DNA from 2 places in the Planococcus kocurii genome. Region 2 is predicted to be linked to the other one. Evidence: a T-box and tRNA genes for the amino acid it is inferred to sense, from the RefSeq annotation. Region 2 holds a T-box; the other holds one or more tRNA genes.
The links. A T-box is a leader RNA that pairs with one kind of tRNA and senses whether it is charged. The one in region 2 lies ahead of trpS (tryptophan--tRNA ligase), so its partner is inferred to be a tRNA-Trp.
Positions count from the first base shown of each region.

Region 1 (3,476 bases), 1.4 Mb from region 2:
AGGGAGCTTGACTGCGAGACGTACAGGTCGAGCAGGGTCGAAAGACGGGCTTAGTGATCCGGTGGTTCCGCATGGAAGGGCCATCGCTCAACGGATAAAAGCTACCCCGGGGATAACAGGCTTATCTCCCCCAAGAGTCCACATCGACGGGGAGGTTTGGCACCTCGATGTCGGCTCATCGCATCCTGGGGCTGTAGTCGGTCCCAAGGGTTGGGCTGTTCGCCCATTAAAGCGGTACGCGAGCTGGGTTCAGAACGTCGTGAGACAGTTCGGTCCCTATCCGTCGCGGGCGCAGGAAATTTGAGAGGAGCTGTCCTTAGTACGAGAGGACCGGGATGGACACACCGCTGGTGTACCAGTTGTTCTGCCAAGGGCATCGCTGGGTAGCTATGTGTGGCCGGGATAAGTGCTGAAAGCATCTAAGCACGAAGCCCCCCTCAAGATGAGATTTCCCATTGCGCAAGCAAGTAAGATCCCTCAAAGACGATGAGGTAGATAGGTTCGAGGTGGAAGCGTAGCGATACGTGCAGCTGACGAATACTAATCGATCGAGGACTTAACCAACACATTGTATGCGAAAAACTTGCTTGTTTCACCTGTCGTTTATCCAGTTTTGAAAGAATAAGAAAGTTTTTGTAAAAAAAGCTTGAAAAAACCGGTACTAATGGTATAATAAAACTTGTCTTTCAAAATAAATTCAGTCTGGTAATGATGGCAAAGAGGCCACACCCGTTCCCATCCCGAACACGGCAGTTAAGCTCTTTTGCGCCGATGGTAGTTGGGGGTTTCCCCCTGTGAGAGTAGGACGTTGCCAGTCTGAATAATTATTCCGAAGTAGCTCAGTGGTAGAGCACCGCACTGTTAATGCGATGGTCGTAGGTTCGAGTCCTACCTTCGGAGCCAAATATGGAGAGCTGTCCGAGTGGCCGAAGGAGCATGATTGGAAATCATGTAGGCGGGCAACCGTCTCAAGGGTTCGAATCCCTTGCTCTCCGCCAGAAGTTCTTTTTAAAAGTACGGCCCCTTGGTCAAGCGGTTAAGACACCGCCCTTTCACGGCGGTAACACGGGTTCGAATCCCGTAGGGGTCACCAATTTCATGGAGGATTAGCTCAGCTGGGAGAGCATCTGCCTTACAAGCAGAGGGTCGGCGGTTCGATCCCGTCATCCTCCACCATTTACACTTACATAGTGAACGCGTTGTTTTAAATTTCACAATGTTAATCGTAAGAAAATAGTATTGTCGCGGGGTGGAGCAGTTCGGTAGCTCGTTGGGCTCATAACCCAAAGGTCGCAGGTTCAAATCCTGCCCCCGCAACCAAATGGTCCCGTGGTGTAGCGGTTAACATGCCTGCCTGTCACGCAGGAGATCGCCGGTTCGATCCCGGTCGGGACCGCCATTTTTACTTAACAAAGTGGGTCAGTAGCTCAGTCGGTAGAGCATTAGATTGAAGCTCTAAGTGTCGGCGGTTCGATTCCGTCCTGACCCACCATTTTTTATTAATATTTGTGCCGGAGTAGCTCAGTTGGTAGAGCAACTGACTTGTAATCAGTAGGTCGAGGGTTCGACTCCTTTCTCCGGCACCACTAGGTGGGGTAGCGAAGTGGCTAAACGCGGCGGACTGTAAATCCGCTCCTTCGGGTTCGGCAGTTCGAATCTGCCCCCCACCACCAGTTTTTAGGGGCATAGTTTAACGGTAGAACAGAGGTCTCCAACACCTCCGATGTGGGTTCGATTCCTACTGCCCCTGCCAATTTTTAATTTTATGATGGCGGTCGTGGCGAAGTGGTTAACGCACCGGATTGTGATTCCGGCACTCGGGGGTTCAATTCCCCTCGTCCGCCCCATGTTTTCATTTCATTAAGTGAACTTATAAATAATAAAGTGGCGGTCGTGGCGAAGTGGTTAACGCACCGGATTGTGATTCCGGCACTCGGGGGTTCAATTCCCCTCGTCCGCCCCATCTTTTACTAGTGGGGTATAGCCAAGCGGTAAGGCAACGGGTTTTGATCCCGTCATGCCCTGGTTCGAATCCAGGTACCCCAGCTTTAAGCGGAAGTAGTTCAGTGGTAGAACGCCACCTTGCCAAGGTGGAGGTCGCGAGTTCGAACCTCGTCTTCCGCTCCAATATTTGGCGGCATAGCCAAGTGGTAAGGCATGGGTCTGCAACACCCTTATCACCGGTTCGAGTCCGGTTGCCGCCTCCATAATATTTTGCCGGCGTGGCGGAATTGGCAGACGCGCGGGACTCAAAATCCCGTTCCTTCACGGGAGTGTCGGTTCGACCCCGACCGCCGGTATCACGAAAGAGCCTGCCTGCTCTTTCAAAAACCTCTTAACTGTGAGAAATCATAGTTAAGAGGTTTTTTTATTGAGTTTAGGTTAAACTGAAAATTCCGGTTTATTAAGAATTTGTAAATTGATTATATAGATAGTGTTAATATCTCGAGAAATAAGCTATTATAATTTAGCTGAGAAATTATGTTGCGAAAATAGTGGAGGTAGAGAGAATGGCTTTCAAAAAGAAAGATAAGTTTGCATTGCAGTTGAGTGACATTGCGTTGAATTTAAAAGAAAGTGCAACTTATTTTGCTGAGTATAAATTAAAAGTTAGTAATGACTTGATCATTTTTTCAAACACTATGAAGGATTATGAAACAAAAGGAGATTCTTTTGTACATTCCATAATCCAAGATCTTAACAACGCATTTATTACGCCAATTGAACGAGAAGATATATTGGCTTTAGCAATGAGTATGGATGATGTATTAGATGGTTTAGAACACACAGCTGCACGATTTGATATGTATTCAATAGTAGAAGCAGATGAATACATGCTTGAATTTGTTGAAGCAATTCGATTGAGCACGATTGAGATAGAAATGGCAGTCGAACTAATGGTTTCTAAGAAGCTGCCTCAGATGAGATCTCATGCCATTAAAATTAAAGATTACGAATCTAAATGTGATGCCGTTCTGCGTCGATCCATAAAAAATCTGTTTCAAACTGAAAAAGATCCGATTCGAATTATTCAATACAAGGACATATATGAAGAGTTAGAAGAAATTGCTGATCATTGTCAGCAAGTCGCGAATACATTCGAATCAATTATTATGAAAAACGCCTAAGGAGCAAAATGACTAATGGATATGGTATTGCTGTTAACAGTTTTGATTGTCATTTTTGCTATAATATTTGACTTTATCAATGGGTTTCATGATACGGCAAATTCGATAGCTACTGCGGTTTCTACAAAAGCACTAACACCGAGACGTGCAATTATGCTTGCGGCCATTATGAATTTTGTCGGTGCTATGGCTTTTACGGGTGTTGCTAAAACAATAACCAAGGATATCGTCGATCCTTTTGCGCTCGATAATGGCTCTGTCGTTATTCTAGCAGCTTTATTAGCGGCTATTACGTGGAATTTGTTGACTTGGTACTATGGAATTCCAAGTAGCTCCTCACACGCGCTA
Region 1 covers NZ_CP013661.2:737,586-741,061, reverse strand. Annotated here, with positions in the region: rRNA gene AUO94_RS03865 (23S ribosomal RNA) at 1-564, shown strand, start outside; rRNA gene rrf (5S ribosomal RNA) at 702-817, shown strand; tRNA gene AUO94_RS03855 (tRNA-Asn) at 829-903, shown strand; tRNA gene AUO94_RS03850 (tRNA-Ser) at 909-998, shown strand; tRNA gene AUO94_RS03845 (tRNA-Glu) at 1,019-1,093, shown strand; tRNA gene AUO94_RS03840 (tRNA-Val) at 1,101-1,176, shown strand; tRNA gene AUO94_RS03835 (tRNA-Met) at 1,244-1,320, shown strand; tRNA gene AUO94_RS03830 (tRNA-Asp) at 1,324-1,399, shown strand; tRNA gene AUO94_RS03825 (tRNA-Phe) at 1,417-1,492, shown strand; tRNA gene AUO94_RS03820 (tRNA-Thr) at 1,511-1,586, shown strand; tRNA gene AUO94_RS03815 (tRNA-Tyr) at 1,590-1,673, shown strand; tRNA gene AUO94_RS03810 (tRNA-Trp) at 1,680-1,753, shown strand; tRNA gene AUO94_RS03805 (tRNA-His) at 1,772-1,847, shown strand; tRNA gene AUO94_RS03800 (tRNA-His) at 1,888-1,963, shown strand; tRNA gene AUO94_RS03795 (tRNA-Gln) at 1,975-2,046, shown strand; tRNA gene AUO94_RS03790 (tRNA-Gly) at 2,053-2,127, shown strand; tRNA gene AUO94_RS03785 (tRNA-Cys) at 2,134-2,207, shown strand; tRNA gene AUO94_RS03780 (tRNA-Leu) at 2,217-2,300, shown strand; gene AUO94_RS03775 (DUF47 domain-containing protein) at 2,511-3,128, shown strand; gene AUO94_RS03770 (inorganic phosphate transporter) at 3,144-3,476, shown strand, end outside.
Region 1: it has a tRNA-Trp gene. The T-box ahead of trpS (tryptophan--tRNA ligase) is inferred to sense a tRNA for this amino acid. The anticodon was not compared.

Region 2 (3,476 bases):
CGGAGAAGACGATCCAGAAGTAGATGTCTACCAAGCAGCTTGGGGAGTTGGAATTGACGTAGATCCTTCAGGTCTTTACGGAGCTGAAGCTCTATACAATTTTGCTCGCTGGGAAAACGAAGACAACGAGCGTCTTTTAAAAGAAGGCCGTTCACCAGAAGCATTCGATTTAACATACCGTCAAGACGTATACAAAGAGTGGCAGCAGTTGATGGTTGATGAAGTGCCGGTATTCCCGACTCTATATCGCGCATTACTTAGCCCGGTTAACAATCGCGTATTGAATTATGCAATCGGTGATGGAACTGGCATTTACTTGTCTGATCTTGCTGTGAGTGAAGAAAAAGCAATTACAGCAGAATAATAACCAAATAAAAAAGAGCTGCGATTTTGCAGCTCTTTTTTTATTTTCTTTTACGTCCAAGACCCATAGCATTTTCCATCTTCGTTAAGGTTTTAGTGGCTAGGAAATTAGCTTTTTGGGCACCTGCGTCAAGAATGGTATCTAATTCGTCAGAATCAAGAAGTAAGGCATAACGTTCCTGAATAGGAGCTAAATGTTTGATAACAGCTTGTGCAACGGAAGATTTAAAATCTCCATACCCCGCCCCTTCGTACTTTGTCACCAAATCATCGATACTTTCGCCAGTTAACGCAGCTTCGATTGTTAAAAGGTTGGCAACACCAGGCTTATTGATTGGGTCGTAGCGAACAATTCCTTCTGAATCAGTGACAGCACTCTTAATTTTCTTTTCAATTGTTTTCAAGTCATCAAGCAAAGTGATCATTGCTTTTTTGTTGGGATCAGATTTACTCATTTTCTTTGTAGGGTCTTGCAAGGACATAATACGTGCGCCATTTTTAGGAGTACGTATATCAGGCATAGTAAAGACATCGTTGTACTTCCGGTTAAATCTCTCTGCTAAATCACGCGTCAATTCAATATGCTGTTTTTGATCATCGCCAACAGGTACAATATCAGTTTGATACAAAAGAATATCGGCTGCCATCAATGGCGGATACGTTAACAATCCTGCCAAAACAGAAGCATTTTTCGCCGATTTGTCTTTATATTGTGTCATGCGTTCTAGTTCTCCGATGGTTGAAACACATTGTAACATCCATCCGGCTTGTGCATGCGCTGGAACTTCCGATTGAATAAACAAAGTTACTTTTTCGGGATCAATTCCAACGGCTAGATAAAGTGCCGCCAACGCCTTAATATTTTTACGTAACGCTAGTCGATCTTGAGGCATTGTAATGGCGTGTTGATCAACAATACAAAAAATACAATCATATTCATCTTGCAGCTCAGTAAACTGTTTAAACGCACCTATGTAATTTCCGAGTGTTACCGTACCAGTAGGCTGAACGCCTGAAAAAATTTTCTTCTTGGTCATTATTATTCCTCCTCAAAGTAAAAAACACAGCACACATCCCCTAAAAAAGGGACGAATGATGTGTTTTCCGCGGTACCACCCTAGTTGCCGTCACCGGCCACTCTTCTTCATAACGTGAAGAACACGGAATCAGCTACTACCTATTCACCGATTCAGCTCAAAAGTCCATTCGATGCAGCACTCCATCTGTTTTCACCAACCACAGACTCTCTTATAGAAGGAACTGCATTTACTCTTCTTTTTCATGGCTCATTTTATATCCTATTATTATAATACATAACCAATTTAGGAAGCAATACTAAAGGCTATAAATTACTAGGCAAACCATCATGATCAGCAAGGTGATCGTGCCAGTAAGGAGCAGATACGAACTGGAAAAAGCAATCACTTCAGAAGGCGGCCGCATCTCATCATCTTCAAGAGTCGATTTTAGCTTGAAAGCCTTTCTCATACTTATAGTGAATATATCAAACACACCTGTTCGAACGACAAAAACCCAAGAACCCAAAAACAATAAAATGCCGCCGTAAACAAATGAATTATTAATATACGACAACAACGTGACATGATCAGTCCTAAAAAAAGCAGTAATTAAAATCAATACTTGAATAATTACGATAGAAAAAAACAATTTTTTCAAAATTGGCACCTCGATTCTTACCAATTGTAGAAGAAATTCTAAAAAAAATCAAAATATTTTTTGTTTATCGTAGACTGCGTAAACGCTTACAAATCCAACATTCTCAAGGTTTCTTGTAATATCAATGTAACGCAATTGTTACAAGAGTGTAAAAATTAGCAAAAAAGTTCTGTACAAGAAAAAATATGTATGTATAATTAAGAGTGTACCAAGTTTTCAGAAAATTCGAGGGGGTCAATTTAGTGAAAAACAGTAAGATTTTTTGGCTACTAAGCCTAGTTTTAGTTCTAAGTGCTTTTCTAGCAGCGTGTGGTGGCGGCGATGAAAAAGAAACTGGAACTGACAAACCAGATGACAAAGAGACAGCTGGGGAATTAGACTCAGAGCAAGTATTGAACTTAATGGAAAGCGCAGAAATTCCAACAATGGATCTTTCATTAGCTGAAGATGCAGTTGCGTTTAACATTTTCAACAATGTTAACGAAGGTCTATTCCGTTTAAATCAAGAAAGCGTAGCTGAACCAGCACTTGCGGATGGCGAGCCTGAAGTCAGCGAAGATGGACTAACTTATACATTTAAATTGCGTGACTCAAACTGGTCAGATGGAACACCTGTTACTGCTAAAGATTTTGTCTACTCTTGGCAACGTTCAATTGACCCTGCTACAGGATCTCCATACGGAGCATACATGATGGGCGGATCAATTTTAAATGCTACTGATATTGCTGAAGGAAAAATGGAACCAACTGAACTTGGAGTTACGGCTGTAGACGACAACACGCTTGAAGTAAAGCTTGAACGTCCAGTACCTTACTTTATGTCATTAATGTCTTTCCCAACTTTCTATCCACAGAACGAAGCTTTCGTAACTGAAAAAGGTGACGCTTACGCTTCTAACTCTGATAACTTGATCTTCAACGGACCATTCACATTGACTGATTGGGACGGAACTGGTTTAACTTGGAAAATGCAGAAAAACCCTGAATATTGGGATGCTGAAACAGTTAAACTTGAAACAATCAACTGGGACGTAGTAAAAGAACCTGCTACTTCAGTTAACCTTTACAACTCTGGTGAAAAAGATCGTGCTGCGTTGAGCGGTGAATTTGCAATGCAATACGCAAATGACGAAAACTTAGTAACTGATTTGGAACCAACTGTTTTCTACTTCAAACTGAACCAAGAACGTAAGGGCGAGAAAAATGCTCTTGCAAACGTAAATATCCGTAAAGCAATCGCGTCAGGCTTTAACAAGCAAGATCTAGTTGACGTAGTATTGGCTAACGGTTCACTACCAGCAACATTCTTAGTGCCAACTGAGTTTGCTTTTGATGAAAACAAAGCGGACTTCCGTGAAGTTAATGGCGACCTAATTGAATTCGATGCTGAAGAAGCTGCAAAACTTTGGGCTACTGGTCTTGAAGAATTAGGAGTG
Region 2 covers NZ_CP013661.2:2,810,501-2,813,976, forward strand. Annotated here, with positions in the region: gene opp4A (oligopeptide ABC transporter substrate-binding protein) at 1-364, shown strand, start outside; gene trpS (tryptophan--tRNA ligase) at 405-1,400, opposite strand; T-box leader at 1,445-1,655, opposite strand; gene AUO94_RS13645 (DUF3899 domain-containing protein) at 1,699-2,040, opposite strand; gene AUO94_RS13650 (peptide ABC transporter substrate-binding protein) at 2,283-3,476, shown strand, end outside.